2 regions of the Helicovermis profundi genome follow, and region 2 is predicted to be linked to the other one. Evidence: riboswitches for the same ligand, from Rfam matches in the RefSeq annotation. Region 2 holds a riboswitch; the other holds the start of a gene.
The links. A riboswitch is a leader RNA that binds a small molecule or an ion and turns the genes downstream of it on or off. The one in region 2 is predicted to bind cyclic di-GMP.

Region 1 (5,784 bases), 750 kb from region 2:
AAAAATTTGCAGATATAATTATACCAGAGGGTGGATATAATAAAGTTGCAATAGATATATTAACAGCTAAAGTTAAAAATGTAATTTCAGAAAAATATAAGTAATTAATAGAAAAGCTCTAATGTATAAAGGTTTGTATTAAAACTTTTAGATATTAGAGCTCTTTAGTTTCATAGCTTTTTAGTGTAAGAAATAAGCTTTTAAATCCCTTCCACCAGTTAGGATCCTCAGCATAGATACTATTTAGCCAAAGAAAAGGGTCGACCCCGTAAGGCCTAGTTTTTAACCTAGAATTTATGGTCTGACATGCTATTTTAGTAGAATCTTCAATATCTGTATTATACCTTTCCCAGCTAATGAAAACGTTGTAAGGATTATTTGCAATCCTTTTAGCATATTTATTTGTTTTTGGAACAAAACCTTGTTCTTGACCAGTTAAAGCAAACAAAAGGTATGGATTTATATTATAATCTTTTGATATATTAATAATTGTTGAAAAGTAAGGTTCATTTATTAGGTATGAATTTCTTTTTACTAAATATTTCTTTAGTGATGATTCATTGATTATTTGATATTTAAGAAAATTTGGTATTCCAGGTTTAATCTTAGAATATATAATATTTGATGAATCGACCACTTCTTTTTCATAAGTTTCTTTACTTATATTAAAAATAGAATTCAATTCTAAAAATGATATATCATATTTATTTGGATGCTTACTTATACTAGAAAAAATAAATATTGAAGCAAATAAAAATATAATTAAAAGCGTCGGTACTGATAGTTTATTGAATCTAATTTTGTTTATAATATAAAGTAGATTGAAATGGAAATTAAATTTTTTATTGAAATATTCATCATTTGTTTCATTGGTGATTCTATGAATATTACTATGTATATTTATATCAGAAGTATCACTAAAAATTTTCTCATTTTGTGAAGTTTGACTTATAAGTATTTTCTTAATTAATTCACTTGTAGGTACAATATTTGTACTTTTATTAAACCACTTAAGTATCATATTGATTTTTCTTTCTACTGGCAACTCTATATGTAAAAGATAGTTAAAAATAATGTATTGAGTGATTTCGTTATTCTTGTAGATAAATTCATTTAGAATGCTGTTTTTAATCTTATTCCTAAAAGAATAATCAATTCCAAATAAATTGTTATTTATTATTTTATTTAATTCGGTAGATAAAAGATTAATTTTATCATCTTTAGATGCAAAACTATATTGATATTCAATATTTTTCTTGATTTGACTAATTATAGTTTTAGATAAAATAACATTTTTCTTCAGTTCAATTAAAGCTTCATTCATTTTATCCTCCAATTTACTTTACTATTAACATTATATATGAAAATTAGAGAATTTAAAATATAATGAACATTAAAAATAAAAAATTACACATATAAATGTCTTGATTGAACTAGGTAAAATATGTTAATATATTATGAGGTGTTTTTTTTATGGATTCAAAAACGGAAATGATTTCACTACTTGGTCATCCAGTGTCACATAGTTTCTCGCCAATTATTCATAATAAAATTTTGGCTGAATACAGTATTAATGCTTTTTACAATGCACTTGATATATTACCATCTGATTTGAACGTAGCAATTATGGGTTTGAAAGCTTGCAATATTAAAGGAATGAATGTAACTATACCTCATAAGGAAAAAATCGTTAAATTATTAGATTGTGTTTCTGAGGAAGCAAGTAAAATTGGCTCAGTGAATACTATAGTGAATGAATCGGGTAAGCTTAAAGGATATAACACTGATTATATAGGTTTTATAAATTCTCTTATTATTAATAATATTGAATATAAAAAGAAAAAAGTTGCTCTTCTTGGTTACGGAGGAGCGGCAACTGCTATATTATATGCTTTAAACGAAAACTTATGTGATTGCCATATATTTGTTAGAAATATTGAAAAGACAAAATCTAAAATTGATCAATTAAAATATGAGTTGTTTACTGGTGTAAATATTAAGCCTTTAGAAGAATTCGATTTAACAGCATATTCTTATGATATTGTAATTAATTCTACTCCATTAGGTATGGGAGAGTTGATTGATATATCTCCAGTTTCATTAAAAAATGCTAATGTAAATTGTCAAGTTGTCGATATTATATATAATCCAAGTGAGACAAAATTTTTAAAAGAGGCTAAAAAATACAATTTGAAATATATTAATGGAATCGATATGCTAATAGAACAAGCGCTTGAATCTTTTTTTATGTGGACAGGTATTAGAGCAGATAGAAATGTTGTTATATTGGAATTAAAAAAATTAAATATTTTATTTTAGATCAAGTGATGTATTATTTTAAATGGACGCCTATATAATACTGATGAAGTGGCGTAACCGACTAATCGTAATTGATTAGTTTTTTTTGTTTTATTTTAATTAATTAATACATATAATATTTTGGTTAAACCTTATAGAAATGAAAATGCGGATTTTAAATATATTAAAATATATTTTAATTTAGCTTTATTATTAAATGAGAGTGGTGAAAGCATGGCTTTAAATAAAATTGCACATATTAGACTAGGCGATTTATTAGTTAAGGATGGGAAAATAACTTCCGAACAATTACAAGTAGCACTTCAGGTGCAAAAGGAAAAAAAATCTAAACTTGGTAATGTCCTTATAGAATTAAAATATGTAACTAATAATGATATTCTTGAAGTTCTTGAACTTCAACTTGGAATACCAAGGTTGGATTTAGAAAGATATATTGTGGACCCAGAAGTTCCTAAAATACTATCAGAGGATTTTGCAAGGAAAAATTTAGTTCTTCCAATTAAAACTGATGGTAATATACTTACAGTTGTTATGGCGGATCCGTTAAATATAATATTGATTAATGATATTGAAATTATAACAGGTTATAGGGTGGACCAAAAGGTCGCTCTTGATTCAGAAATTACAAATGCAATTGATAAGTACTTTAGTAAAAATAAAGCAGAAAAAGCAGTTGAAGAGTTTACTAAAGATTTAGAACTTGGGGATAATAATAGTATTGATAAAGAGATATTAAGGGAAGTAAATAAAGCTCCTGTTGTTAGATTAGTTAATACAATTATTCTTCAGGCAGCACAGCAAAATGCGAGTGATATTCATATTGAACCAGAGGAAGACTATTTGCGAATTAGGTTTAGGGTTGATGGTGATTTATCAGAAATTATGAGGCCGTCAAATCAGACGCATGGTGCTATTATAACTCGTATAAAAATAATGGCTAAGATGAATATTGCTGAAAGAAGAAAAGCTCAAGACGGAAGGATAGAAATGGTTGTAAATAACAGGGACTTAGATTTAAGAGTTTCTTCTATACCAACTATTTATGGAGAAAAAATTGTAATCAGAATTTTAGATAGAAGCACTTTTTTGCGTGATAAAACAGAACTGGGCTTACTAGAAAAGTCTTTTAAAAACTTTAATACATTATTAAAAAATAAAAATGGAATTATTTTAGTTACAGGTCCGACGGGTTCAGGTAAATCTACAACACTTTATTCAATGTTAAGTGAATTAAACAATGACTCGAAAAATATTCTTACTATTGAAGATCCTGTTGAGTACAGAATGAAAGGTATTATTCAATCTCAAGTTAATGCAAAAGCAGGTTTTGATTTTTCAAATGGTTTAAGATCTTTTTTAAGACAAGATCCAGATATTATTATGGTTGGTGAAATTAGAGATCATGATACCGCAGAAATTGCTATGAGAGCTGCCATAACAGGCCATTTGGTTATTAGTACTCTTCATACTAATAGTGCAGTTTCAACAATTTTTAGATTGATAAATATGGGTATAGAACCTTACCTTGTTGCATCTTCTATAAAAGGAATCATAGCACAACTATTAGTTAAAAAAACTTGCGAAGAATGTAAATTGCCTTACATCCCAGATGAAATTGAAAAAAAAGCATTGGGGATTAGGGATGATGAAAATATAGAATTATATAAAGGTATGGGTTGCAGTAAGTGCGGTGGAACTGGATTCAAAGGAAGAATTGCTATTTATGAAATAGTTATGATAGACCAGTATGCGAGGAAACTAATTATTAAAGGTGCTTCAATAGATGATTTGGAAGATTATGTTAGAAAAAGTGGCAATGATAGTATTCAAGATAATTGTAGACAACTAGTTCTTAATGGCGTTACGACTTTTGGAGAATTTATGAAAATTACTCATTCGTTTGAGGAATAAGGGTGGATATATGGATATTAAAGATTTATTAGGAGTTGCTTTGGAGTATAAGGCATCGGATATACATTTTACTGTTGGAATTCCTCCTGTATTTAGAATAGATGGAAAATTAATTAGACTAAAGGATATTGGTCGAATTATGCCTGACGACACAAAACAAATAGCTGATCAGTTATTCGATGATTATACTAGGAAGGTCTTTGAAGAAAATGGGGAAGTCGATTTTTCACATTCAATTATTGGAATAGGAAGATTTAGAGTTAATATATTTAAGCAAAGAGGGAGTATTAGTTTAGCTCTAAGAGCAGTTCCTCTTGAAGTTCCTACTACTGAAGATCTTAAACTCCCTGATATTATAAATAAATTAGCTGATAATAGAAGAGGATTGGTTTTAGTTACAGGACCAACAGGATCTGGTAAATCAACTACACTCGCTGCTATGCTAAATCATATTAATCAAACAAGAGGTGAACACATTCTAACACTTGAAGACCCTATTGAATATTTGCATAGACATGGGAAAAGTATTGTAAATCAAAGAGAAATACATCATGATTCAAAATCATATGCAAACGCTTTAAGAGCAGCTTTAAGACAAGATCCGGATGTTATTTTAATAGGTGAGATGAGAGACCTTGAAACTATTTCAATTGCAGTTACTGCAGCTGAAACAGGTCACTTAGTTTTTTCTTCACTTCATACAATTGGTGCGGTAAGTACGATTGACAGAATAATCGATGTTTTTCCACCAAACCAACAGCAACAGATTAAAGTTCAACTTGCTTCTGTTCTTCAAGGAGTTGTATCACAGCAACTTATAAAACGTTTAGATGAAAAAGGTAGGGTTGCAGCTATTGAAGTAATGATTGCAAATGCAGCTGTAAGAAATCATATTCGTGAAGGAAAAGCACATATGATAATGAATAGTATACAAACAGGAAGAAAAGATGGGATGATTTCTATGGATACTTATCTTTCAGAGTTATATAAAAAGAAGCAAATTTCTTACGATGAAGCACTTTCTCATAGCATTGATAAAGATATGCTAATGAGGTTAATATAGAAAAAAGTTATACAAATAAGCGGGTGATTTGTTGTCAAAATATCATTATTCAGGAAAAACTAAACAAGGTCAAAATGTTAAGGGAACAATGGATGCTGAGTCAAGTAGCGAGGTTGTTGTAGCTCTTAAAAGACAAGGTATATTTCCACTTAAAGTTGAGAAAAATATTACTGCAAAACGTGATATTTCAATAAAATTGTTTAAGAAAAAAATAAAAGTAAAAGATGTAGCTATATTTTGTAGACAGTTTCATACAATAGTTAGTTCAGGAATTTCTTTAATAGAATGCCTTGATATATTGAGAAAGCAAACTGAAAATAATCAATTTAAAGAAATTATCTCCGATATGTACGAGGATGTGCAAAAAGGAGTTTCCCTTTCTAAAGCGATGCAGTCCTTTAAAAATACTTTTCCTGATATTTTAATAAATATGGTACATTCAGGAGAAATATCTGGTCAACTTGATACAATAATGAAGAGAATGGCAGAGC
Region 2 (5,784 bases):
TTATAATAATATTTTGGTGTATCAAATAGAATGTTCCAAGGTAATGCGCTTCGCTTCGCAGCTATGCTGTAAGTGTCTTAAGTATATACATCTATAATTTTGATGTATATTTTTTTTGTTTTATGATATATTATATATTTATCCGATGCCTTAGAGTTCTAATACCCCCACTACTTAAAAAAGTGGGGGATAAAGAACTCTAAAAAGGACCTAGATTATGTTTTCTAAGAGTATATATGGAGGTAGTTTAATGAAGTGGTATCAAGTAATTATTAAAACAAAAACGGAATCAATTGAAGTAATTAATGGTATTTTATATGATGTTGATGTAGATGGAATTGAAATTATAGATCCTAATGATGAAATTTATTCTGATTCTTATAAGGGTGATTGGGATTATTTCGATAAGGAAAAAGTTGAATTTGAATATAATGGCGCTATTATAAAATGTTATTTTGAGACAGATGATATTGAAGATATTTTGAGTATAATAAAAGAGAAAGTTGATTCATTAAAAAATGAAGGAATTGATTGTCATATTGATGAAGTTAGCGCGGAAGTTGTGAAAGATACTGACTGGGCAAACGAATGGAAAAAATATTATGAAACATTTAAAATAGGAGAAAATATTGTTATTAAACCTTCTTGGGAAGAATATAATTCTAAAAAAGATGAAATCGTTATTGAAATAGATCCAGGTGGTGCTTTTGGTTCTGGTACACACGAAACGACAAGTATGTGTGTAGAATTTATAGAAGAATACATTAAAGAAAATAGCTTTGTATTTGATATTGGTTGCGGGAGTGGAATTCTTGGAATCTCGGCAGCAAAACTAGGTGCGAAAAAGGTTATTGCTGGTGATATTGATTCAGAAGCAGTAAGAACAACTACAGAAAATGTTAGAATTAATAATTTAGAAAATATTGTTGAAGTAAAAGAAGGCGACTTAATGGAAGTTGTAAAAGGGAAAGCAGATATAGTTGTAGCAAATATTATAGCAGAGGTTATTGCAATGCTTTCGGTTAATATTCATAAATTTTTAAATAAAGATTCAGTTTTTATAGCATCTGGTATTATTAATGGTAAACTTGATATGGTTCTCAGTGCACTTAAAGAAAATGGATTAGTCGTTTTAGACACTAAAACTGTAGGAGAGTGGTCTGCTATAGTATCAAAACTTGGTGAAGATAATGAATAGATTTTTTATTAAAAAAGAAAATGTTTCTGATAATATAGCTACAGTAAGCGAAAAAACTGATGTAAACCACATCCTTAAGGTGCTAAGAATGAATTTAGGAGATGATGCTGAAATATGTGTTTCTTCAGGTGAAGTGTACCTTGGTGAATTGCAAAATATTACAAGTGAAAGTGTAGAATTTCGTATTATTGAAAAAATAGAGAAAGTTTATGAATCACCAATTAATATAGATATATATCAAGGTTTACCAAAAAGTACTAAAATGGATTTGATTATTCAAAAAAACACGGAACTTGGAGTAAAAACTTTTACTGCTGTAAATTTTGATAGATGTATAACGTTTTTTAAAGATAAAAAATCAGAAAATAAAAAAATAGAAAGATGGCAAAAAATAGCTGAAGCAGCGGCTAAGCAATCGAAGAGAACTTATATACCAAAAATAAATGAATCTATTGATATGGATAGATTAGTTATACTTTCTAAAAATTATGATTTACTTATTATTGCATATGAAAATGATGAAGATACAGGCATTAAAAAAGTTTTTAGTGATATTAAGTCAAAAAACATAGATTCTAAAAAAGTTGCAATTGTGATAGGACCAGAAGGTGGGTTCGAAGAAAGTGAAATTGATATTTTAAAGGAACTAAGTAATTCATATATTATTAATTTGGGAACTAGAATTCTTAGGACAGAAACTGCAGGCTTTGTTATATCATCGATAATTCAATACGAAATTGGTGATTTGGGGTAAATTGAGGAGATTAATATGCAAAATTATAAAATGACAATAGCATATGATGGTCATAAATATATGGGTTTTAGTAAGAAAAAGAATAATCCATCTAAAAGTATAGAGGGAAAACTTGAAACAATATTATTAAAACTTTACAATCAGGAAATTGAAGTAATTGGGGCTATTAACACTGCGGCTGGTGTTCATGCGAGAGAACAAATAGTTAATTTCAAAGCACCAAATGGAAGCTTTAAAAAAAATGAAATACATGAATATTTTGAAAAATATTTACCTGATGATATTATAGTTATTAATGTTGAGAAAGTTGAAGAAAGATTTCAAAGTAAATATCTAGTTAAAAGTGCAACATACGAATACCGATTGTGGAAAAATAATGCACAAAATCGTCCTTTATTTGAAAGAAACTATGTGAACTTAATGGTTCAAAATTTAAATGTTGGATTAATGAAAAAGGCTGAAAAATATATTGAAGGTGAACACGATTTTTTAGCCTTTACTACTAATAGGAAGGTAAAAAATCCAGTTAAAAAAATATTTTTGTTAGATGTTAAGGAAACAAATAATGAAATAATTATAACTATTAAGGCAAATAGTTATTTGTTAAATATGGAAAGATTAATTGTAGGTACTTTAATACAAGTTGGATTAAAACAACTTCCTTTAAATTCTATTGAAAATGCATTTATTTCAGGAGAGCTAAGTGATGTTGGGCATAAAGCAATGGCGGGAGCACTTTGTCTTGTTAAAGTGGAATATTGATTTAATGCTAATTATTTACATTGATTTATAATAAAAAAATTGTTAATATAAATAAGAAAGTAAAATGAATTTTAAATATGGAAAATTAAATATCGGCAAACTTACTGAAAAGTGAGGACGCAAAACTAAAGGACCTAAAGTGAAGACGATGGTAGCCAGTTGCAAAAAAAACTACTTCAGCTTATTTTGAAGTAGTTTTTTGTTATGAAGGGAGTAAAAATGGTATATATAATTGATAGAAAACACGAAAAAGAAATAAAGCAAAGAATTAGAGAAGATTTAAAGTATATGATTAATTGTGTTGATGATAAAAGAATGAATAGATTTACTAAAATTATTACATTGTGTAAAGAATATAAGGTATATTTTGATGAAATTAATCTTGATACTTTTAAAAAACATTTTGATAAGATAATTTTAAGCTCTATGGAAAAGTGTGATTACAAAGTTAAAATTGATTTAGTTTTAGCCGAGATTTTATTAAATGAAACAAAATTTTATTATAAGTAGTATAATAAAAAATATGTTTAGCTAAAAAATTTTAAAAAAGAAAGTTGGTGAAGTTGCAATGGAATTAGTTAATAATGCTAGTATAAAAAAAATCATAGATGATTTGCAATTTGATAGTAATTTATATAAAAAAATTTATGATAATAACGAGATCTTAATTTTGATTTGGAATAGTGACGGAGAAATAATATTTACAAATGAATATTTTTTGGAAAAATTAGGTTACAGCAAAGAAATTATTGGAAAAAAGTGGACTGAGTTTTTAATCCCTGAATTTGAAAAATTTAGAATTACAAATATGATTTCAAGATTAAAAAAAGATGGAAAATTTCATAACCACGAAAATCAAATAAGGACTAAATATAATCATATTATTGATGTTTTGTGGAGTAATAGCCTTATTTTAGATGAATCCATTGATGATTTCGCCGTCGTTTCAATTGGTATAATTAGAGAAAAACATATTGATAATAAAATAAATGAATTTGAAATTGTTGATCCTATTACAAAACTCGGTAACAACTATACTCTTAGGCGTGATGTTGTTGATTTATACAATGCTGGAGTTGATTTTACCCTATATTTAATGGGACTTGATAATTTTAAATTACTAAATAATATACATGGACATAAATTTGGAAATGAATATTTAATGAAAATTGCTGACGAATTTAAAAATATTAGTAACATTGGAGCATATAGGGGTTATGGTGATGGTTTTATATTTATTGAAAAAACTACAGATTATAACGATATTATAAAAACTATTGATCGAATAAATAAAATTGTAAATAAAAAAATTACACTTGAAAATTTTGATTATTCTACAACATGTAGTGTTGGAATAACAACATGTTCAAAAGATGGAAGCAAAATAGAAGAGCTTCATCAGGATTCTGATATAGCGCTGAATGAAGCAAAAAAAAGAGGTAAAAATAATCACGTTTTTTATAATATAAGGTATAAAACAAAAATTAAAGAAGAACAATTATTATTTGAACTAATTAATAAAGCAATAGCCAGAGATGAATTTAAACTTAATTTTCAGCCTATTTTTAATATAGAAACAAAAAAAATTAAAGATTTTGAAATATTATTAAGGTGGCCGTCTAATCCAACAAGTAAAAAGAATATTGGGTATATTATAGGACTTGCAGAAAAAACAAACCAAATAATCGAGATTGACAAATGGGTTGTGGAGAGGACATTTAGTAGTATTAAAGAAGTGGCAAATGATAATGATAAAATAAAATTTTCCTTAAACATATCCACAAAATCATTTTATTCTAATGACTTTATTCAGTATTTAAAAGATATGATAGATGTTTATGGAATTAACCCTGAGCAAATTATAATTGAAATTACTGAATATTCTATAATAAGAAATGTAGATACTGCTTTCAAAATTATGAAAGAATTAAAAAAAATAGGATTTATAATGTCGCTTGACGATTTTGGTACGGAATACTCTTCTCTTAATTATTTAAGTAAACTACCTTTTGATATATTGAAACTTGATAAAAGTTATATAGATAGGATCGTAAATGAAAATAAAGCATTTATAATTGTAAAATCTATTATTAATTTGTCGAAGGAATTAGGTTTAATTACTATAGCAGAAGGTATAGAAACAGAAAAACAGCTAAGTCTGCTTAAAACTATGAAATGTGAACTTGGCCAAGGATATCTAATTTCTAAACCATTAAATAAAGATGAGATGTTAAGTATAATATAATAAAATTTGAAAAAACTTTCTCCTTGTGATAGATTATATTCATTGTAAGGAATTTGGTGATATGTTTTTAAGGAGAAAATTGTCGTGGATATAAAAAAAGAAAAACAAATTAATGCATATATAAAAGAAGAAAAATTTATTATTAAAGATAAAAGAAGAAAAAGCGTTCATATACACACTCTAGGTTGTAAAGTAAATCAATATGAAAGCGAAGCTATGGCAGAAATGTTTGAAAAAAGCGGGTATGAAATTGTTGGTAAAGATCAAATAGCAGATATTTATATTATTAATACGTGCACAGTAACAAACTTAGGTGATAAGAAATCAAGGCAATTTATTAGAAAATCTAAGAGAAATAATCCGGATGCAATTATTGCTGTAGTTGGTTGTTATTCTCAGGTTAACCCCAATGATATTAAAAATATTGAAGGTGTAAATCTAATACTCGGAACTAATGAGAGAAAAAAAATTGTAGAATATATCGAAAATCTAAAAGAAAATGAAGTTAAATGTCTTGTATCAAATATTATGGAAATAAAAGAATTTGAAGAAATTAAGATTGATGCAATTAAGGAAAAAACGAGAGCGTTTATAAAAGTTCAAGATGGATGTAATCAGTACTGCACATATTGTATCATTCCATATGCAAGGGGAAATATTAGAAGTCGTAGTCCTGAAAATGTAATTGCAGAAGTTAAAAGGTTAGTTGAACATGGATACAAAGAAATCGTATTAACAGGGATTCATATAGCTTCTTATGGAAAGGACTTAAAAAACTTTTCTTTGATTGATCTAATAGAATTAGCTGATAAAGTTGATGGCCTT

Region 1: it holds a riboswitch for cyclic di-GMP, as region 2 does, so the genes downstream of both, AACH12_RS06620 (GspE/PulE family protein) here and AACH12_RS10155 (hypothetical protein) in region 2, are expected to answer to the same signal.

What each region holds. Positions count from the first base shown of each region.
Region 1 covers NZ_AP028654.1:1,504,603-1,510,386, forward strand. The annotation lists gene udk (uridine kinase) at 1-104, shown strand, start outside; gene AACH12_RS06610 (hypothetical protein) at 155-1,324, opposite strand; gene aroE (shikimate dehydrogenase) at 1,474-2,319, shown strand; cyclic di-GMP riboswitch class II at 2,309-2,391, shown strand; gene AACH12_RS06620 (GspE/PulE family protein) at 2,533-4,230, shown strand; gene AACH12_RS06625 (type IV pilus twitching motility protein PilT) at 4,241-5,293, shown strand; gene AACH12_RS06630 (type II secretion system F family protein) at 5,325-5,784, shown strand, end outside.
Region 2 covers NZ_AP028654.1:2,257,198-2,262,981, reverse strand. The annotation lists gene prmA (50S ribosomal protein L11 methyltransferase) at 251-1,198, shown strand; gene AACH12_RS10165 (RsmE family RNA methyltransferase) at 1,191-1,952, shown strand; gene AACH12_RS10160 (tRNA pseudouridine synthase A) at 1,968-2,714, shown strand; cyclic di-GMP riboswitch class I at 2,799-2,881, shown strand; gene AACH12_RS10155 (hypothetical protein) at 2,934-3,224, shown strand; gene AACH12_RS10150 (sensor domain-containing protein) at 3,283-4,959, shown strand; gene mtaB (tRNA (N(6)-L-threonylcarbamoyladenosine(37)-C(2))-methylthiotransferase MtaB) at 5,044-5,784, shown strand, end outside.